DNA from 4 places in the Clostridium intestinale genome. Region 3 is predicted to be linked to each of the others. Evidence: a T-box and tRNA genes for the amino acid it is inferred to sense, from the RefSeq annotation. Region 3 holds a T-box; the other regions hold tRNA genes.

Region 1 (5,531 bases), 1.9 Mb from region 3:
TTGGGCCTATTCTCTGCGACCTACTCTCGTAGGCACCCCTTCTCCCGAAGTTACGGGGTCAATTTGCCGAGTTCCTTAACTGCAATTCTTCCGCCGGCCTTAGGATTCTCTCCTCACCTACCTGTGTCGGTTTGCGGTACGGGCACTACTTTTCTCCCTAGACGCTTTTCTTGGCAGCGTGGAATCATGTACTTCATCCATAAATGGACTTCCCCATCACACCTCAGAATTGTTAAAACGGATTTTCCTGTCTTAACTCCCTAAGTGCTTAGACTAGCATCCAATAGCTAGCACACACTATCCTCCTGCGTCACGCCATCGGTAATAACGATGGTAGTGGTATAGGAATATCAACCTATTGTCCATCACCTACGCCTTTCGGCCTCGGCTTAGGTCCCGACTAACCCTCAGCGGACGAGCCTTCCTGAGGAAACCTTAGGTTTTCGGCCTGTGAGATTCTCACTCACATCTCGCTACTAATGCCAACATTCTCACTCGTAAACAGTCCACCGCTCCTTTCGGTACGACTTCTGCCCGTTTACGACGCTCCTCTACCGCTTACATTACTGTAAGCCCGTAGCTTCGGTGGTAAGTTTGAGCCCCGAACATCTTCGGCGCAGGATCTCTCGACTAGTGAGCTATTACGCACTCTTTTAATGAGTGGCTGCTTCTAAGCCAACATCCTAGTTGTCTTCGAAATCCCACATCCTTTTCCACTTAACTTACACTTTGGGACCTTAGCTGACGATCTGGGCTGTTTCCCTTTTGACTACGGATCTTATCATTCGCAGTCTGACTGCCGAACTAATAGTATATGGCATTCGGAGTTTGATAAGGTTCGGTAAGCGATATGCCCCCTAGCCCATTCAGTGCTCTACCTCCATTACTCATATTCGACGCTAGCCCTAAAGCTATTTCGAGGAGAACCAGCTATCTCCGAGTTCGATTGGAATTTCTCCGCTATCCACAGCTCATCCCATGGTTTTTCAACACCAACGTGGTTCGGTCCTCCACGAGATTTTACTCTCGCTTCAACCTGGCCATGGATAGGTCACCCGGTTTCGGGTCCACGACATGCAACTTTGTGCCCTATTAAGACTCGGTTTCCCTTCGGCTCCGTACCTTAAGTACTTAACCTCGCTACATATCGTGACTCGTTGGCTCGTTCTACAAAAAGCACGTCATCACACATATAAAGTGCTATGACCGGTTGTGGGCATACGGTTTCAGGTTCTATTTCACTCCCCTCCCGGGGTTCTTTTCACCTTTCCCTCACGGTACTTCTTCACTATCGGTCATCGGGTAGTATTTAGCCTTGGGAGGTGGTCCTCCCTGCTTCCCACAAGGTTTCACGTGTCTCGTGGTACTCTGGATCAGAACTTACTATTTCGCGTTTTCATCTACAGGACTATTACCTTATGCGGTGGAACTTTCCAGTTCTCTTCGATTAACGTAATTTAGCTTTTATGTTCTGTCCGCAACCCCAGAAATAAATTTCTGGTTTGGGCTCTTTCCCTTTCGCTCGCCGCTACTTAGGAAATCGATTTTTCTTTCTCTTCCTTCAGGTACTTAGATGTTTCAGTTCCCTGAGTTTACCCTCCATAAGCTATGTATTCACTTATGGATACATGGGGTTTCCCATGTGAGTTTCCTCATTCGGACATCTCTGGATCACAGGCTATTTGCGCCTACCCAGAGCTTTTCGCAGCTTATCGCGTCCTTCTTCGGCTCCCGATGCCAAGGCATTCACCATACGCCCTTTATATCTTGACCTATGTCATTCTATAAAAGAATTTGATTAATTAATTGCCAACTGGCTTTATTATATATTACTTTACTTACTTATGTGCAATTTTCAAAGAACAACAAAAACACTAAATTTAGTATTTTTGTGGTGGGCTTAAATGGACTCGAACCATCGACCTCACGCTTATCAGGCGTGCGCTCTAACCAGCTGAGCTATAAGCCCATATAGTGGTGGAGATAAAGAGATTCGAACTCTTGACCCCCTGCGTGCAAGGCAGGTGCTCTCCCAACTGAGCTATACCCCCATATATGTTATATATAATTTTTTGAGAGAAGATCTCTCAAAATTAAACAGAGGAAAACGTAAATCTTCGTCAATTATATTGACTGAATTTTATACTTAAATTCTACTAAGTTGTAGTTTTAAGTAATTTCTCCATAGAAAGGAGGTGATCCAGCCGCAGGTTCTCCTACGGCTACCTTGTTACGACTTCACCCCAATCGCTGACCCTACCTTCGGCCGCGCCCTCCTAAAAGGTTAGGCTACGGACTTCGGGTATTGCCAACTCTCATGGTGTGACGGGCGGTGTGTACAAGGCCCGGGAACGTATTCACCGCGACATTCTGATTCGCGATTACTAGCAACTCCAGCTTCATGCAGGCGAGTTTCAGCCTGCAATCCGAACTGAGACGAGTTTTATAAGTTTTGCTCCACCTCGCGGCTTTGCGTCTCTTTGTACTCGCCATTGTAGCACGTGTGTAGCCCTAGACATAAGGGGCATGATGATTTGACGTCATCCCCACCTTCCTCCGCGTTAACCACGGCAGTCTTGCTAGAGTGCTCAACTAAATGGTAGCAACTAACAATAAGGGTTGCGCTCGTTGCGGGACTTAACCCAACATCTCACGACACGAGCTGACGACAACCATGCACCACCTGTCTTCCTGTCCTCCCCGAAGGGAGAACTTCCTCGATTAAGAGTAATTCAGGAGATGTCAAGTCTAGGTAAGGTTCTTCGCGTTGCTTCGAATTAAACCACATGCTCCGCTGCTTGTGCGGGCCCCCGTCAATTCCTTTGAGTTTTAATCTTGCGACCGTACTCCCCAGGCGGGGTACTTATTGTGTTAACGGCGGCACAGGGGGAGTCGATACCCCCTACACCTAGTACCCATCGTTTACGGCGTGGACTACCAGGGTATCTAATCCTGTTTGCTCCCCACGCTTTCGAGCCTCAGCGTCAGTTATTGTCCAGAAAGTCGCCTTCGCCACTGGTGTTCTTCCTAATCTCTACGCATTTCACCGCTACACTAGGAATTCCACTTTCCTCTCCAACACTCTAGACACCCAGTTTGGAATGCAGCACCCAAGTTAAGCCCAGGTATTTCACATCCCACTTAAGTATCCGCCTACGCTCCCTTTACGCCCAGTAAATCCGGACAACGCTTGCCACCTACGTATTACCGCGGCTGCTGGCACGTAGTTAGCCGTGGCTTCCTCCTCAGGTACCGTCATTATCGTCCCTGAAGACAGAGCTTTACAACCCGAAGGCCTTCATCACTCACGCGGCGTTGCTGCATCAGGGTTTCCCCCATTGTGCAATATTCCCCACTGCTGCCTCCCGTAGGAGTCTGGGCCGTGTCTCAGTCCCAATGTGGCCGATCACCCTCTCAGGTCGGCTACGCATCGTCGCCTTGGTGAGCCGTTACCTCACCAACTAGCTAATGCGCCGCGGGCCCATCTGATAGCGGATTACTCCTTTGGTCATTTGAAGATGCCTTCATTTGACTTTATGCGGTATTAATCTCCCTTTCGGGAGGCTATCCCCCTCTATCAGGCAGGTTGCCCACGTGTTACTCACCCGTCCGCCGCTAGGAAATTACCGAAGCAATTTCCTCGCTCGACTTGCATGTGTTAAGCACGCCGCCAGCGTTCGTCCTGAGCCAGGATCAAACTCTCAATTTAAGTGACGCTTAAATAATTAAGTGCACAAATTTTAGTTTAATCTTACTCTAAGAATTACGTTGACTTTAAGTAGTTGCTTCAAGTTTTACACTTGTTACAATTACTTACTCACAACTTTCGTTGTGTAAGTTTTATTCAAAACTTCTTAAGTTTCCTCTGTTTAATTTTCAAAGTTCTTCTTTTTATGTCACCTTTTGGCGACTATTTTATGTTATCAAAAACTTTAATTTTTGTCAACATTTTTTTATTTGTTTTTGTTGCTTGTTTTTTTCTCTTCAAGCGACGTGTTTTATAGTATCATCTATAATTAATATATTCAAATATATTAATTACCAAATTGGATAGTTTAAACTTATCTTTCTTTCCATTGCTACAATATTCTACATATTACTTATATAGATACACATGGTTCAGTTTATATTATATTCTTAATATCATATTAATATACATCTATCCTTTCACTGCTTTCCTGTAGGAGTTTCTTCCCAAATTCCTTAGATTTCTTTATATTTAAATAAAAAAAGGATTAGATTGACGCCAAGAACCGAGTCTACCGATTAGAAGTGCACTACTGCCTTGTAGGAGCTTCTTCCCAAGTTCCATTAGATTTCTTTTTTCTTATTTCTCACTTTCTTGAATTCTTCTATTCTTGAATTCTTCTATAAAAATACAGACGGCTCCTACCGAGCCGCTGTATTTTTATAGAGGGTTAGTTTTACCTATCACTTACTTTGTTAACTATAAGAAATAAAATAGTTAAGATATCAAAGCAAGCTAAGTGCACAAATTAAAATTACCTTCCTCTTATTTAATTACTAAATGAATGTATTTAAAACTTAAATTTGAAATTTAATTGCTCCTAGATAGCTTTAAAAGCAGGAAGAAAGAATGATGCAGCAGAGAAATCAAATAAATTATGCTCTTAAGCACTTACTAATGTGGGAACTATGCGGTAAATTTTTAAAAATCATAAAAAACTAATCTATTAAAACCTTGCTAATCAGCATTATTAATTGGATTTTGGTGCACCTAGAGGGATTCGAACCCCCTACCTCTAGATTCGGTGTCTAGCACTCTATCCTATTGAGCTATAGGTGCATTTATTTTGTATTATACTATATATTAGCATGTATTTATACGTAAAAAAATCAAGTAGATAATCTACTTGATTTTTTATGGAGCGGGTAGTGGGAATCGAACCCACCTTACTAGCTTGGAAGGCTAGAGTATTACCAATATACGATACCCGCATACTTGGAGCGGAAGACGGGACTCGAACCCGCGACTTTCACCTTGGCAAGGTGACACTCTACCATTGAGTCACTTCCGCAATTGGTGCAGATGAAGGGAGTCGAACCCCCACGCCGTAGGCGCTAGATCCTAAGTCTAGTGCGTCTGCCAATTCCGCCACATCTGCATGTTTATTTTTTTGTTTTTTGGTGGCTCACCGGGGAATCGAACCCCGGACACCATGATTAAAAGTCATGTGCTCTACCGACTGAGCTAGTGAACCATTGGCTGGGATGGCAGGATTCGAACCTACGAATACCGCAGTCAAAGTGCGGTGCCTTACCGCTTGGCGACATCCCATTATGGGGTGAACGATGGGATTCGAACCCACGACAACCAGTGCCACAAACTGGCGCTCTACCAACTGAACTACGTCCACCACATGGTGCGTTTTAAGGGATTCGAACCCCTGGCCCACGCCTTAGAAGGGCGTTGCTCTATCCAGCTGAGCTAAAAACGCATATTTTATTATGTTACATAAAAACTTTTAGGTTTTTATGGAGCGGGTAGTGGGAATCGAACCCACCTTACT
Region 2 (5,531 bases), 1.8 Mb from region 3:
CTTTAAATACTGCTGTATTTAATTCTTTAATAAATTCTGCTGCTTCTAGGTTTTCACGTCCTCCATATTTATTAGGACTCCACTCTCCTTTTTCTCTTCCATAATCTAAATATAATATATTAGCAACTGCATCGACTCTCAATCCATCTATATGGAATTCTCTGAGCCAATACAATGCATTTGATATTAAAAAGCTCTTAACCTCCGGCCTTCCTAAATCAAAATTCGCAGCTCCCCAGCCCTTATTTTCTTGTTTACTTAGCTCTTCATATTCATAGGTAACAGAGCCATCATACTTATATAAACCATGATTATCTTTACAAAAATGTCCTGGTACCCAGTCTAAAATAACCCCTATTCCTTCATTATGTAGAGCGTTTATAAGCTCCTTGAATTCATCTCTTGTCCCATACCTACTAGTAACGGAATAATATCCAACTACCTGATATCCCCAAGAATCATCTAGAGGATGTTCCATTATTGGCATCAATTCTACATGCGTGTAACCCATACTTTTCACGTATTCTGGTAACCTTTTTGCTAGTTCTAAATAAGATAGAAATTCTCCATTCTCATCAGTTCTCCATGACCCAAGATGAAGTTCATATATATTTACTGGACTTTTATAAATATCAGTTTTATTTCTTGAATTTATCCACTTTCTATCTTTCCATCTATATTTTAAATCTCTCGTTATAATAGATGCGGTATTAGGTCTTAATTCACTATATATTGAATATGGGTCTGATTTTAATATAATTTTATTTTGTTCAGTAGTTATAGCATATTTATAAACCTGACCTTCTTTCATACTAGGGATAAAAGAACTCCATAAACCAGACTTTGTTATCCTCTCTAATGAATATTCCTCAAGAACTTCCCAATTATTAAAGTCTCCTACTACATTTATTGCTTTTGCCTTAGGTGCCCATGTTGTAAAACGAACCCCTCTTTTTCTTTTCTCAGTAATAAGATGAGCTCCCATAAATTTATATGCATTATAATGACTGCCATTGTGAAATAGATATGTATCATACTCTGATATATTTTTAATATCTATTATTTCTGTCTTTTCATCCTCTACTCTATCTTTAAGTTCAACCATATTCTCAACCCCTTGAAATCTTAATAATGTAATTATAACATAATTTTCCATTAATTCTATAGTATTGATATTTTTTATAAGTTACATAATTTAAAACCTTTCCATAATCCATTTAGATATAAAACAAAAAGTCGCCTTAAGCGACTTTTAAAATTTATTAAATCTATTCATCTTTTTTATCTTCTAATTTTATTTGTTTCTCTAGTTCGTCAATCTCTTCGTCTATTTTGTTTGTATTTTTACCCGCTAAAATTAATTCTCTTTTTTTCAATTTCAATTCTACTAGTTTTTCTTTCAGCTCTTGTATTTTTGACATAGAAACACTCCCCATCTTCCACTCTCTTTTTCCCAATAATTTTATATAATTAACAAGTAAAAAAATACTATACTTATATAATATGTTTTTTTAAGTTCGATGCCAATTTACATTAACCCCTTAAACGTATTCAAGTCATCCTATTTATACATTTATATAAATTTTTTATTTAATTATATACAGAAACAATACCCTAAAATTTTTCTAATATAACTCTTATTTTAAAGTATAGTTCCTTTCATTTCAATATAATTAATAAAATATATGTCATTCCTAATATTTACTTTAATTTTATCTTGCATATATAAGCTTTCATTAACTCTATAAATACACTTAAAATTATAGTTATTACTAAAAATCCATATCCAAAATCTACTCTAAATGATGTATTTACTTTTCTATAATTATAAACCATAAGCCATCCATCTCCTAGGGATTTCTGATATATATCCTGTAACTCGTATCCCCTGCCTTTTATAATTATTATGAAAATTAGAAAAATAAATATTAAAATAAAATATTTAATAATGTTTATAAATCTTTTCACCTTCAAAAAATTCATCACCTTTAATTAATCCTTATGTAATATATGAAAAAGCTAAAAAAATAATGCTTATTTTTAATTATATCTTGCTTCAAAAGATTTAAATATGATCACAAAAAAACTACTGTTACAATAGAAAATGTTATTTAGAAATAAGTTAAAACAAAAAAGACACATGCTTAACATGTGTCTTTTTTGGTGGAGATAAAGAGATTCGAACTCTTGACCCCCTGCGTGCAAGGCAGGTGCTCTCCCAACTGAGCTATACCCCCAGAAATGGTGGACCTTCAGGGACTCGAACCCCGGACCTACCGGTTATGAGCCGGTTGCTCTAACCAACTGAGCTAAAGATCCATAAATTATTTGGCGACTTCCTACTCTCCCACACAGTCTCCCATGCAGTACCATCGGCGTAATAAAGCTTAACGATCCTGTTCGGAATGGGAAGGGGTGTTACCTTTATGCCATTATCACCAAATATATTATGAAAGAATTTTGTTCTTTCAAAATTGCACGTAAGTTCATTTAATAATATATATTCCAGTTAACTTATTGGTCAAGCCCTCGATCTATTAGTATGAGTCAGCTAAATATGTTACCACACTTACACCCCTCACCTATCAACCTTGTGTTCTTCAAGGGATCTTACTAGATTACTCTATGGGAAATCTTATCTTGAGGTGGGCTTCACGCTTAGATGCCTTCAGCGTTTATCCCTTCCCGACTTAGCTACCCAGCTATGCTCCTGGCGGAACAACTGGTACACCAGAGGTCAGTCCATCCCGGTCCTCTCGTACTAAGGACAGCTCCTCTCAAATTTCCTACGCCCGCGACGGATAGGGACCGAACTGTCTCACGACGTTCTGAACCCAGCTCGCGTGCCGCTTTAATGGGCGAACAGCCCAACCCTTGGGACCTACTTCAGCCCCAGGATGCGACGAGCCGACATCGAGGTGCCAAACCTCCCCGTCGATGTGGACTCTTGGGGGAGATCAGCCTGTTATCCCCGAGGTAGCTTTTATCCGTTGAGCGATGGCCCTCCCACGAGGTACCACCGGATCACTAAGTCCGACTTTCGTCCCTGCTCCACTTGTAGGTGTCGCAGTCAGGCTCCCTTCTGCCTTTGCACTCTTCGAAGGATTTCCGACCCTTCTGAGGGAACCTTTGAGCGCCTCCGTTACTTTTTCGGAGGCGACCGCCCCAGTCAAACTGCCCATCTAACAATGTCCTGTCACCAGTTTCATGGTGTCCAGTTAGAATTCCAGTACTATCAGGGTGGTATCCCAAGGTTGACTCCACTAAAGCTGACGCCCTAGTTTCCCAGTCTCCCACCTATCCTGTACAGACAATACCGAAACTCAATGCTAAACTACAGTAAAGCTCTACGGGGTCTTTCCGTCCAATCGCGGGTAGCAAGCATCTTCACTTGCACTACAACTTCGCCGGATTTGCAGTTGAGACAGTGCCCAAATCATTACGCCATTCGTGCGGGTCGGAACTTACCCGACAAGGAATTTCGCTACCTTAGGACCGTTATAGTTACGGCCGCCGTTTACTGGGGCTTAAGTTCACACCTTCGCTTGCGCTAAGTGTTCCCCTTAACCTTCCAGCACCGGGCAGGCGTCAGCCCCTATACATCAGCTTTCGCTTTAGCAGAGACCTGTGTTTTTGCTAAACAGTTGCTTGGGCCTATTCTCTGCGACCTACTCTCGTAGGCACCCCTTCTCCCGAAGTTACGGGGTCAATTTGCCGAGTTCCTTAACTGCAATTCTTCCGCCGGCCTTAGGATTCTCTCCTCACCTACCTGTGTCGGTTTGCGGTACGGGCACTACTTTTCTCCCTAGACGCTTTTCTTGGCAGCGTGGAATCATGTACTTCATCCATAAATGGACTTCCCCATCACACCTCAGAATTGTTAAAACGGATTTTCCTGTCTTAACTCCCTAAGTGCTTAGACTAGCATCCAATAGCTAGCACACACTATCCTCCTGCGTCACGCCATCGGTAATAACGATGGTAGTGGTATAGGAATATCAACCTATTGTCCATCACCTACGCCTTTCGGCCTCGGCTTAGGTCCCGACTAACCCTCAGCGGACGAGCCTTCCTGAGGAAACCTTAGGTTTTCGGCCTGTGAGATTCTCACTCACATCTCGCTACTAATGCCAACATTCTCACTCGTAAACAGTCCACCGCTCCTTTCGGTACGACTTCTGCCCGTTTACGACGCTCCTCTACCGCTTACATTACTGTAAGCCCGTAGCTTCGGTGGTAAGTTTGAGCCCCGAACATCTTCGGCGCAGGATCTCTCGACTAGTGAGCTATTACGCACTCTTTTAATGAGTGGCTGCTTCTAAGCCAACATCCTAGTTGTCTTCGAAATCCCACATCCTTTTCCACTTAACTTACACTTTGGGACCTTAGCTGACGATCTGGGCTGTTTCCCTTTTGACTACGGATCTTATCATTCGCAGTCTGACTGCCGAACTAATAGTATATGGCATTCGGAGTTTGATAAGGTTCGGTAAGCGATATGCCCCCTAGCCCATTCAGTGCTCTACCTCCATTACTCATATTCGACGCTAGCCCTAAAGCTATTTCGAGGAGAACCAGCTATCTCCGAGTTCGATTGGAATTTCTCCGCTATCCACAGCTCATCCCATGGTTTTTCAACACCAACGTGGTTCGGTCCTCCACGAGATTTTACTCTCGCTTCAACCTGGCCATGGATAGGTCACCCGGTTTCGGGTCCACGACATGCAACTTTGTGCCCTATTAAGACTCGGTTTCCCTTCGGCTCCGTACCTTAAGTACTTAACCTCGCTACATATCGTGACTCGTTGGCTCGTTCTACAAAAAGCACGTCATCACACATATAAAGTGCTATGACCGGTTGTGGGCATACGGTTTCAGGTTCTATTTCACTCCCCTCCCGGGGTTCTTTTCACCTTTCCCTCACGGTACTTCTTCACTATCGGTCATCGGGTAGTATTTAGCCTTGGGAGGTGGTCCTCCCTGCTTCCCACAAGGTTTCACGTGTCTCGTGGTACTCTGGATCAGAACTTACTATTTCGCGTTTTCATCTACAGGACTATTACCTTATGCGGTGGAACTTTCCAGTTCTCTTCGATTAACGTAATTTAGCTTTTATGTTCTGTCCGCAACCCCAGAAATAAATTTCTGGTTTGGGCTCTTTCCCTTTCGCTCGCCGCTACTTAGGAAATCGATTTTTCTTTCTCTTCCTTCAGGTACTTAGATGTTTCAGTTCCCTGAGTTTACCCTCCATAAGCTATGTATTCACTTATGGATACATGGGGTTTCCCATGTGAGTTTCCTCATTCGGACATCTCTGGATCACAGGCTATTTGCGCCTACCCAGAGCTTTTCGCAGCTTATCGCGTCCTTCTTCGGCTCCCGATGCCAAGGCATTCACCATACGCCCTTTATATCTTGACCTATGTCATTCTATAAAAGAATTTGATTAATTAATTGCCAACTGGCTTTATTATATATTACTTTACTTACTTATGTGCAATTTTCAAAGAACATTGAACAACTTATGGTCG
Region 3 (5,531 bases):
CTTACTACTGGGGAAACTTTAACTTTCCATGAAAACACAAAAAATATCATAAAATTATATTTCAAAGATGGAAAGTCTATTTTAAATATAAAAGCTCCTAAAACTTATGAGTTTATAAAAAGATTTACTGATGAAAATAATATTGAGAGATATTGAAGAACTTAAAGTTGTTTGGAAATAATAACATTTTATAATAGCACTCTGCTATAAACAGATAAAAGTTTATGGCAGAGTTTTTTTATTTTTAGGAAAATAGGCATAAAGAATCTAATGAAACTTCATAAATAAATGTTATATTTTATCAATTTTTAGAAATACTAAATATATAATTTTCTATGGGAGGCGATTTTTTGAAACGTAGGAAAGATTTTGTGGGTATGATGGTTTTTGATGTTGGGGGAAAGAAAATAGGAACAGTAACTGATATATATATAGATTTTTATAAAGGAATAGTTAAGGGGTTTAAGATTTCGGCTTTTAGTTTGTTTAAGAAAAAGCAGTTTATAGCTATTGAGGATATTTTATCTTTAAATGAGATTATAGTGACGGCTAAAACAACCTCTGAAGAAGGTATAGCTTTTTTGGATATTAAGGATATGGAGGTAATAAGTAACGAGGGGAATATTTTAGGTGTAGTTGAGGATGTTCTTATTAATTTATTGAATTATTCGATTAAAGGTATGATTGTTGCCTCAGGAATTTTTGATAAAATATATAAGGGAAAAAGAGTCTTGCTTATAAATAACAGCATACTTGGTGAAAAAGAAATATTATATTATGAGGATCAAAGGATATCCTTTAAGTCTCTTCCACACAATTTGGTGATGTCTAATGAATAGAAGTTATGTGGTGAAGTGGGGCAAAAGAATTGGAATATTACTTTTATTACTAGCTATTATATTCATAATAAATAAAAGTTCTATTATAAGAGAGATAGTAGGTGTGGTTTTTACATCCTTTATAATAGCCTATAGTTTAAAACCTGTTAAAAATTCTATAGTAAGTAAATTTAAGTTTAACGAGAGGTTAGTCTCTGCCTTATTAGTAGTTGCTATATTAGGTACTGTTGTTTTAACTTTTGCTTTATTGATACCAACATTATTTAAAGAAACTTTGGATATAGAAAATATTTTAAATGGATTTACTGAATTAATCGATTCAGTTCTTAATAAACTTAGAAGTTATAATATAGGTGTTGTAGATGTTATTTATGAACAGACTAGTGAAAAGTTAAATGTTTGGCTTATTGATACTTCTTATAGATTTTTTGATACCCTTATAGCTTTGTGGGAGAATATGATTTCCTTGGCTATAATTCCTGTTGTGACCTATTACTTTCTAGCTGATGGGAAAACTCTTGGCAGCAAGCTTTTATTGGTTCTTCCAACTGAAAAAAAAAGTGTTGTTAAACTTATCGGTAAGGATATAGATAGACTTTTAGGTAAATATATATTCTCTCAGCTTCTATTGTCACTTATTATAATAGTTTTGACCTTTATAGGTTTACTTGTAATAGGGATTAAATTTCCTTTATGGCTCTCTATTTTAAATGGAATATTTAATATAATTCCTTATTTTGGGCCTATAATAGGGTTAGTTCCAGCTCTTTTAATAGCTTTTTTAACTTCTCCATCTAAGGCCATTGCTGTTGCTATATTATATTTTGTAATACAGCAGTTAGAAGGGGATCTTATAGCTCCTAAGGTTACAGGGGAATCTATTAGTATGCATCCTATTTGTATTATATTATTGCTTTTAATAGGAGAAAAATTAGGAGGAATATTTGGGATGGTTTTGGCTGTTCCTATAGGTGTTATGGTTAAGGTTATATATGAGGATATAAATTATTATTTATTTTAGAGATATTAGTTATGACTAAAGGTGATAAATATTGACAAAGTTATCGGCGTATCCTATAATTCAAATATATGTTTGTGTTTGGCTGTGAAGAGAATGAGTAGATTTAATTAATGTATCTAGAGAGGAAGTGGCTTTGGTGAAAACTTCTTACATATTAAATTGAAGCTGTCTTGGAGCTGATTTTCTTGAGTGATGCTAAGATTTTAGCATAATTAGGGTGGTACCGCGGAAGTTATGTCTTTCGTCCCTTGTTTAGGGATGAAGGGCTTTTTATTTTAATTTTTTTTATTGTTGGAGGTAAAGTATATGAAATTCATGGGAGCAAATGAGCTTAGAGAAGCGTATTTAAGTTTTTTTGAAAGTAAAGAACATTTAAGGCTTGAGAGTTTTTCTCTTGTACCTAAAAATGATAAGAGTTTATTATTAATTAATGCGGGTATGGCGCCATTAAAGCCTTATTTCACAGGACTTCAAGAGCCACCTAAAAACAGAGTAACAACTTGTCAAAAGTGCATAAGAACTGGTGATATTGAAAACGTAGGAAAAACCTCAAGACATGGTACTTTCTTTGAGATGCTTGGAAACTTTTCTTTTGGAGATTATTTTAAGGAAGAAATTATTCCTTGGGCTTGGGAGTTTATAACTGAAACTTTACAAATTCCTAAAGATAAGCTTTATGTAACTATATATTTAGAAGATGATGAAGCTTTTGATATTTGGACTTCAAAAACAGATGTAGATCCAAGCAGAATTTTTAGATTAGGTAAGGATGATAACTTCTGGGAAATAGGAGTAGGACCTTGTGGACCTTGTACAGAAATTCACTTTGACAGAGGAGAAGGTAAGGTTCAAACTGTTGAAGAATTTTTAAAGGCTGCTGATGATGATAGAATAGTTGAGTTTTGGAACCTTGTATTTACTCAATTTGATAAGGATGAGCAAGGAGTTTACAATAAACTTGCAAAACCTAATATAGATACTGGAATGGGACTTGAAAGAATAGCTACAATAATGCAAGGGGTAAACAATATTTTTGAAATAGATACAGTAAGAAGTATACTTAACAAGGTATGTGGGGTTACAAACTCTAAATATGGTGAGGACCCTAACAAAGATATATCTTTAAGAATAATTACTGACCATCTTAAGAGTGTTGCTATTTTAATTTCTGATGGAGTTTTACCTTCAAATGAAGGAAGAGGTTATGTTTTAAGAAGATTATTAAGAAGAGCTGCAAGACATGGAAGATTGTTAGGCGCTAAGGATATTTTCCTTATAGATATAGTTGATGTTGTTATTGAGAACTATGGAAAAGCTTATTCTAATTTAGTTGAAAAGAAGGATTATATAAAGAAAATTATTTTATTAGAAGAGCAAAGGTTTAATGAAACTATAGATTCTGGGATGGATATATTAAAGTCTTATATAGAAGAAATGGAGAAGGCTTCTGAAACTGTATTAGTTGGAGAAAAAGCTTTCAAATTATATGATACTTTTGGATTCCCACTAGAACTTACTATGGAAATATTAGAGGAAAAAGGTTTATCTTTAGATTTAGAAGGTTTTAATAAGTCTATGGAACATCAAAGAACCTCAGCTAGAGAAGCAAGAGGGGAAAGTACTTACATGGGTACTGATGATAAACCTATCAATAAATTAGATGCTTATATAGAAACTGAATTCTCAGGATATTCAAAACTTGAACTTAAATCAGAAGTGGTTGCATTAGCTGATAGTAGTGATTTAAAAGAAAAGTTATCCGAAGGAGATAAAGGTTATATAGTTACTTCTAACACTCCATTTTATGCTGAAATGGGAGGTCAAGTAGGAGACACTGGTGTTATTTATAATGATATTTTTAAGGCAGAAGTTTATGACACTAAGAAAAATGTTTCTGGAAAGACAATCCACTACGTTACTGTAGTTCAAGGTGAAGTTTTAGTTAATGAAGAAGTAACACTTAAGGTAAATAGAGTAAGAAGAAGCAACATAGGTAAAAACCATACTGCAACTCATATGCTTCATGAAGCTTTAAGAGAAATACTAGGAGAGCATGTATCTCAATCTGGATCTTATGTTGATGCTGAAAGATTAAGATTTGACTTTACACACTTCCAAGGATTAACTAGAGAAGAGCTTGACAAGGTTGAGGATTTAGTTAATGAAAAAATAATGGAAGTATTTGATGTTGATACTGATGTTATGACTATGGATGAAGCAAAATCTTCTGGAGCTATGGCTTTATTTGATGATAAATATGGTGATAAAGTTAGAGTGGTTTCTGTTGGGGAATTCTCAAAGGAACTATGTGGAGGAACCCATGTTAGAAATTCAGGAGAGATTGGATTATTTAAGATTGTTTCTGAAGCTGGTGTTGCAGCTGGAGTAAGAAGAATAGAAGCTTTAACTGGATTTAATGCTTTAAGATATATGGAAGAAAAACAAAATCTATTAAAAGAAGCTTGTGGAATATTAAAATGCAGCGAAAAAGAAGTAATTAAAAAAATTAATACAACAACTCAAGAGCTTAAGGAAAAGGACAAAGAAATTCAAGAGCTAAAGAGTAAATTAGTTTCTGGAATTGAAGATGAAATATTAGGAGCTAAAAAAGTAATAAACGATGTAGAAGTTGTTGCTTATGTAGTTTCAGATGTTGATGCTAATTCTTTAAGAGATCTTGCTGATAAGGTAAGAAATAAATTAGACCTTGGTGTAGTTGTTTTAGGTAGCGTTTTAGGAGATAAGGTTAACTTTGTATCTATGGCTACTAAAAATGCATTACCAAAAGGCGTACACTGTGGTAAAATCATTAAAGAAGTTGCTACCGTAGCTGGTGGTGGCGGTGGTGGAAGACCAGATATGGCGCAGGCGGGTGGTAAAGATCCGCTGAAAGTTAATGAAGCTATTGCCAAATCATATGAAGTGATTGAAAATTTGGTAAAATAGTGTACATTTTTAATATATTAAGTTATAATAAACTTAGATAATGGGTATATTTATTAATATGTTAATGTAATATTGTGCGAAGGGATGGTGAAGCTGCCTTTTAGCAGCGAATTATGAACGACAATATACAAAATACTATGATGTTTGATAGAAATAGAGATAAAAAAGATTTAACAAAGGCAATGCTGACAGAAGTTTATGATTCACTTATTGAGAAAGGATATAATCCTGTGAATCAATTAGTAGGCTACTTGATTTCCGGAGATCCAACATATATTACTAACTACAATGGAGCTAGAGCTCTAGTGAGAAAACTAGAAAGAGATGAGATTCTAGAAGAAGTAATAAAATCCTATCTAGGAATAGAGTAAAGAGTGCCTTCGGGTGCTCTTTATTGTTAATTGAGGAGTATATATAATGCGTATTTTAGGTTTAGATTTAGGTACAAAAACTATAGGAGTTGCTGTAAGCGATCCTTTAGGGTTTACTGCACAAGGGATTACTACTGTAAAAAGGAAGAACTTTAATAGCGATATCGAAGAAATAAAAAGGATATATGATGAGTATTCTGTACAAACTATAGTGATAGGACTACCAAAAAATATGAATGGAACTATAGGAGAAGCAGGAGAGAGAACATATAAATTTTGTGAAAAGTTAAAGGCTGCTTTTAATCCTGAAATTGTGTATTGGGATGAAAGACTTACAACTGTAGCTGCTCATAG
Region 4 (5,531 bases), 2.0 Mb from region 3:
GAAACAGCCCAGATCGTCAGCTAAGGTCCCAAAGTGTAAGTTAAGTGGAAAAGGATGTGGGATTTCGAAGACAACTAGGATGTTGGCTTAGAAGCAGCCACTCATTAAAAGAGTGCGTAATAGCTCACTAGTCGAGAGATCCTGCGCCGAAGATGTTCGGGGCTCAAACTTACCACCGAAGCTACGGGCTTACAGTAATGTAAGCGGTAGAGGAGCGTCGTAAACGGGCAGAAGTCGTACCGAAAGGAGCGGTGGACTGTTTACGAGTGAGAATGTTGGCATTAGTAGCGAGATGTGAGTGAGAATCTCACAGGCCGAAAACCTAAGGTTTCCTCAGGAAGGCTCGTCCGCTGAGGGTTAGTCGGGACCTAAGCCGAGGCCGAAAGGCGTAGGTGATGGACAATAGGTTGATATTCCTATACCACTACCATCGTTATTACCGATGGCGTGACGCAGGAGGATAGTGTGTGCTAGCTATTGGATGCTAGTCTAAGCACTTAGGGAGTTAAGACAGGAAAATCCGTTTTAACAATTCTGAGGTGTGATGGGGAAGTCCATTTATGGATGAAGTACATGATTCCACGCTGCCAAGAAAAGCGTCTAGGGAGAAAAGTAGTGCCCGTACCGCAAACCGACACAGGTAGGTGAGGAGAGAATCCTAAGGCCGGCGGAAGAATTGCAGTTAAGGAACTCGGCAAATTGACCCCGTAACTTCGGGAGAAGGGGTGCCTACGAGAGTAGGTCGCAGAGAATAGGCCCAAGCAACTGTTTAGCAAAAACACAGGTCTCTGCTAAAGCGAAAGCTGATGTATAGGGGCTGACGCCTGCCCGGTGCTGGAAGGTTAAGGGGAACACTTAGCGCAAGCGAAGGTGTGAACTTAAGCCCCAGTAAACGGCGGCCGTAACTATAACGGTCCTAAGGTAGCGAAATTCCTTGTCGGGTAAGTTCCGACCCGCACGAATGGCGTAATGATTTGGGCACTGTCTCAACTGCAAATCCGGCGAAGTTGTAGTGCAAGTGAAGATGCTTGCTACCCGCGATTGGACGGAAAGACCCCGTAGAGCTTTACTGTAGTTTAGCATTGAGTTTCGGTATTGTCTGTACAGGATAGGTGGGAGACTGGGAAACTAGGGCGTCAGCTTTAGTGGAGTCAACCTTGGGATACCACCCTGATAGTACTGGAATTCTAACTGGACACCATGAAACTGGTGACAGGACATTGTTAGATGGGCAGTTTGACTGGGGCGGTCGCCTCCGAAAAAGTAACGGAGGCGCTCAAAGGTTCCCTCAGAAGGGTCGGAAATCCTTCGAAGAGTGCAAAGGCAGAAGGGAGCCTGACTGCGACACCTACAAGTGGAGCAGGGACGAAAGTCGGACTTAGTGATCCGGTGGTACCTCGTGGGAGGGCCATCGCTCAACGGATAAAAGCTACCTCGGGGATAACAGGCTGATCTCCCCCAAGAGTCCACATCGACGGGGAGGTTTGGCACCTCGATGTCGGCTCGTCGCATCCTGGGGCTGAAGTAGGTCCCAAGGGTTGGGCTGTTCGCCCATTAAAGCGGCACGCGAGCTGGGTTCAGAACGTCGTGAGACAGTTCGGTCCCTATCCGTCGCGGGCGTAGGAAATTTGAGAGGAGCTGTCCTTAGTACGAGAGGACCGGGATGGACTGACCTCTGGTGTACCAGTTGTTCCGCCAGGAGCATAGCTGGGTAGCTAAGTCGGGAAGGGATAAACGCTGAAGGCATCTAAGCGTGAAGCCCACCTCAAGATAAGATTTCCCATAGAGTAATCTAGTAAGATCCCTTGAAGAACACAAGGTTGATAGGTGAGGGGTGTAAGTGTGGTAACATATTTAGCTGACTCATACTAATAGATCGAGGGCTTGACCAATAAGTTAACTGGAATATATATTATTAGAAGGAAACTCCTTAGCTAAAGCTAATGAGTAACTTCGAAGGACTAAATCAAAGATTTAGATTCTCACTTATGTGCAATTTTCAGAGAATAATTTCTTTGAAAAAGTGTTGACAAAGCTTTGACAGCACTATATAATAATCAATGTAACATGTAACTGACAAGTAAATCTGGTGATAATGGCATAAAGGTAACACCCCTTCCCATTCCGAACAGGATCGTTAAGCTTTATTACGCCGATGGTACTGCATGGGAGACTGTGTGGGAGAGTAGGAAGTCGCCAGTTTACATGAGGATCTTTAGCTCAGTTGGTTAGAGCAACCGGCTCATAACCGGTAGGTCCGGGGTTCGAGTCCCTGAAGGTCCACCATTTTTTGGGGGTATAGCTCAGCTGGGAGAGCACCTGCCTTGCACGCAGGGGGTCAAGAGTTCGAATCTCTTTATCTCCACCAATGAAAAGCTATGAACAATTGTTCATAGCTTTTTTTGTAATATAAAGGTTAAGGAGGATTGTTTAGAGATGCTATATAGAATAAAACAATTTATATGGGCAGTTGAATCTTTATATAAATCATTAGATGATAAGTACATAAAAAAGTATTTAGATGAAGATGAGATACAACTATTCTCTCTTTTAAAGAAAACGGATAAACATCATTGTGTCAGAGTATCAAAGGATATTCTAAAGCATATAGAGAATTTAAATAATATACCAGAAGTGAATGACGAAGTTTCTGTAGATATGGATGTTGATAAGGATAGAATATTAAAGTTAGCACTACTTCATGATATAGGAAAAATCAAAAGACCTCTTAACGTAATTGAAAAATCTATAATTGTTATATTTGATAAAATAACTAAAGGAAAAATAAAAAAATATGATAATATAAAAAGTATAGATATATATTATAATCATCCTAAAATAGGATCAGACATATTGAGGAAAAGTTCAAAATATGATGATGAGTTTTTAGAGATAGTAGAGAACCATCACATAAAAAAAGATACTTCTAATAAGTTACTAGAGATAGTACAATATTATGATAATAAAAATTAGAATTTAATATGGGGTGAATTTATGAACAGTTTAATTAGGAGAAAAGAGATTATAAGTCATATAGCTAAAATACATAGGCCTATTAAAGGCGTAGAATTGGCTAATATTTTTGGCGTAACTAGACAGGTTATAGTTAAAGATATAGCTATTATAAGAGCAGCAGGCGTTAATATAATAGCTACTCCTGAAGGTTATATGATAACAAAAGAAGAATCAAGATATAAGAAAGTTTTAGCTTTAGCTCATAAAGAAGAAGAAATGGTAAGTGAACTAGAAATAGTTATAAAATTTGGTGGAATAATTGAAGATGTTATAATAGAACATCCTATATATGGCGAAATAAAAGCAAATTTAATGATCAGAAATTTGAATGATTTAGATAATTTTATAGATTTATATAAAAAGAATAAAGCTAGACCCTTATCAGCATTGACTGAAGGGATTCATCTTCATACTATATCTACTGATAATGAAAAAGATATGCAACTAATAGTAGAAAACCTAGAAAAGGCTGGATATATATTAAAAGATTAGCGGGGGTAAGGAGATGAAGAAAAAACAGTTTTTGATACTAATAGGGGTTTTGTTTATGATATTAGCTTTAATAATATCGTCAACAAAGCTTATTATAGATATCGAATGGTTTCAAGAAGTAGGTTATATAAAGGTGTATCTTACAAAAATGCTAGCAGTATTAAAGCTTATGGGCCCCTTATTCCTATCATGTTTTGTATTAATATATCTATTGAGCAAAAGTATATTAATAAGCATAGAGAAAGAATTTAAATCTGAGAGTTTATTTAAATTGAGAAAAGCTGTATTAGTTTTTAATATAATAATCTCCTTTATTATATCTATAAATGCTTCTATGAAATATTGGTATAATATATTATTATTTACTAATTCAAATCTTTTTAATTATAAAGATCCTATCTTTAATATAGATGCATCTTTTTATATATTTAAATTACCATTAATAGATATAATTTATAATTTTTTTAAAGATATTTTATTTATTGCTTTAATCATAACAATAGGGATTTATGTATTTATTAGTTTAAAGAAATATGCTATAAATAAAAATTATATGAAATTTAGTCAGCATTTAAAAGAGTTTAAAGAAATATTAGGTAAACAAGCAGCTACTTTAGTATCTATGATTATATTCCTTATAGGAGTAGGATATATATTGAAAAGTTTCTATATATTATATAGTAATAATGGAGGATCATTTGGTGCTAGTTTTACAGATATAAATATAACACTAAACTTTTATAAAGTAATAATAATAGTTTCAATAATATCATCAATTATCGCATTTATTATGTTAAGAAGAAATAAATTTAAGCCACTAATATTTTTTACAGGAATAATATTGTTTTTAATAATAATACAGCCACTAATATATAATATTGTGTATAAATTCTTTGTAAAACCTAATGAAATAGAATATGAAAGCCCTTATATATCTTATAACATAGATGCAACCAATGAAGGTTTTAATATAAATAATATAGAAGAAAAAGATTTTGATCCAGGAATGGATTTAAATAGTACTAAAATAAAAAATAATAAACAAATAATATCAAATCTTAAAGTAAACTCTTCAGGACCAGTTTTAAACTTTTATAATCAAGTACAAGAAATAAGAAGTTATTATAAATTTTTAGATATAGATACAGATCGCTATATTATAGATGGTAAGTACACACAAGTATTTTTGGCACCAAGAGAGATAGAAACATCAGCCATAGATAATTGGCAGAGTAATCACATGGTATATACACATGGGTATGGAGTGGTTATGAGTAAAGTAAATAAGGTTACAGATGAGGGGCAACCAGATTTTTTGATGAAAAATTTGCCCACTGAAAATCTTACTAATATATATTTGAAAAATCCTAGAATCTATTTTGGTGAAGTTACAAATGATTATGCAATTGTAAATACCTCAAGTGGTGAATTGGATTACCCTAAAGAAAATGGAGATACTAACTATAAGTATGATGATAAAGGTGGCATAAAATTAAGCCTATTTAATAGAATATTATTTAGTTTAAGAGAGCAAAATTTTAAAATTTTATTCTCTGGAAATATTACAAACGAAAGTAAGATTTTAATTAATAGAAATATATTAGAGAGAGTAAAAAAGATAGCTCCTTTTTTGGAATATGATGAAGATCCTTATATGGTAATAAATGAAGGCAAGTTATATTGGGTTATTGATGGATATACAACTGCTAATAATTTTCCTTACTCTCAGCCATATGGAGGAATAAATTATATTAGAAATTCATTTAAAGTTGTTGTAGATGCTTCATCAGGAGAAACTAATTATTATATTGTAGATGAAAAAGACCCTATAGTTTTAGGATATTCTAAAATATTTAAAGGATTATTTAAAAATAAAGAAGAAATTCCTTCAGGATTACAAAGCCATTTTAAATATCCTAAGAAGATATTTGATATTCAAAGCAACGTGTTATCAACCTATCATATAAAAGACCCTAAAGAGTTTTTTACTTTAGAAGATGTATGGGAAGTTTCTAGTAATAGCT

What was found. The T-box of region 3 lies ahead of alaS (alanine--tRNA ligase). A T-box ahead of a tRNA ligase gene usually reads a tRNA of that ligase, here a tRNA-Ala.
Region 1: it has a tRNA-Ala gene. The T-box ahead of alaS (alanine--tRNA ligase) is inferred to sense a tRNA for this amino acid. The anticodon was not compared.
Region 2: it has a tRNA-Ala gene. The T-box ahead of alaS (alanine--tRNA ligase) is inferred to sense a tRNA for this amino acid. The anticodon was not compared.
Region 4: it has a tRNA-Ala gene. The T-box ahead of alaS (alanine--tRNA ligase) is inferred to sense a tRNA for this amino acid. The anticodon was not compared.

What each region holds. Positions count from the first base shown of each region.
Region 1 covers NZ_CP121166.1:2,855,727-2,861,257, forward strand. The annotation lists rRNA gene P8F83_RS14615 (23S ribosomal RNA) at 1-1,773, opposite strand, end outside; tRNA gene P8F83_RS14620 (tRNA-Ile) at 1,893-1,969, opposite strand; tRNA gene P8F83_RS14625 (tRNA-Ala) at 1,976-2,051, opposite strand; rRNA gene P8F83_RS14630 (16S ribosomal RNA) at 2,189-3,709, opposite strand; tRNA gene P8F83_RS14635 (tRNA-Arg) at 4,731-4,807, opposite strand; tRNA gene P8F83_RS14640 (tRNA-Gly) at 4,886-4,959, opposite strand; tRNA gene P8F83_RS14645 (tRNA-Gly) at 4,965-5,039, opposite strand; tRNA gene P8F83_RS14650 (tRNA-Leu) at 5,043-5,126, opposite strand; tRNA gene P8F83_RS14655 (tRNA-Lys) at 5,147-5,222, opposite strand; tRNA gene P8F83_RS14660 (tRNA-Gln) at 5,225-5,299, opposite strand; tRNA gene P8F83_RS14665 (tRNA-His) at 5,303-5,378, opposite strand; tRNA gene P8F83_RS14670 (tRNA-Arg) at 5,383-5,459, opposite strand; tRNA gene P8F83_RS14675 (tRNA-Gly) at 5,498-5,531, opposite strand, start outside.
Region 2 covers NZ_CP121166.1:3,889,923-3,895,453, reverse strand. The annotation lists gene glgB (1,4-alpha-glucan branching protein GlgB) at 1-1,156, opposite strand, end outside; gene P8F83_RS19835 (hypothetical protein) at 1,269-1,421, opposite strand; gene P8F83_RS19830 (hypothetical protein) at 1,702-1,974, opposite strand; tRNA gene P8F83_RS19825 (tRNA-Ala) at 2,162-2,237, opposite strand; tRNA gene P8F83_RS19820 (tRNA-Ile) at 2,243-2,319, opposite strand; rRNA gene rrf (5S ribosomal RNA) at 2,327-2,443, opposite strand; rRNA gene P8F83_RS19810 (23S ribosomal RNA) at 2,518-5,421, opposite strand.
Region 3 covers NZ_CP121166.1:963,300-968,830, forward strand. The annotation lists gene P8F83_RS04955 (hypothetical protein) at 1-156, shown strand, start outside; gene P8F83_RS04960 (PRC-barrel domain-containing protein) at 351-839, shown strand; gene P8F83_RS04965 (AI-2E family transporter) at 832-1,860, shown strand; T-box leader at 1,936-2,112, shown strand; gene alaS (alanine--tRNA ligase) at 2,167-4,806, shown strand; gene P8F83_RS04975 (IreB family regulatory phosphoprotein) at 4,920-5,177, shown strand; gene ruvX (Holliday junction resolvase RuvX) at 5,224-5,531, shown strand, end outside.
Region 4 covers NZ_CP121166.1:3,649,907-3,655,437, forward strand. The annotation lists rRNA gene P8F83_RS18685 (23S ribosomal RNA) at 1-1,892, shown strand, start outside; rRNA gene rrf (5S ribosomal RNA) at 2,086-2,202, shown strand; tRNA gene P8F83_RS18695 (tRNA-Ile) at 2,210-2,286, shown strand; tRNA gene P8F83_RS18700 (tRNA-Ala) at 2,293-2,368, shown strand; gene P8F83_RS18705 (HD domain-containing protein) at 2,437-2,973, shown strand; gene P8F83_RS18710 (transcription repressor NadR) at 2,995-3,507, shown strand; gene P8F83_RS18715 (UPF0182 family protein) at 3,521-5,531, shown strand, end outside.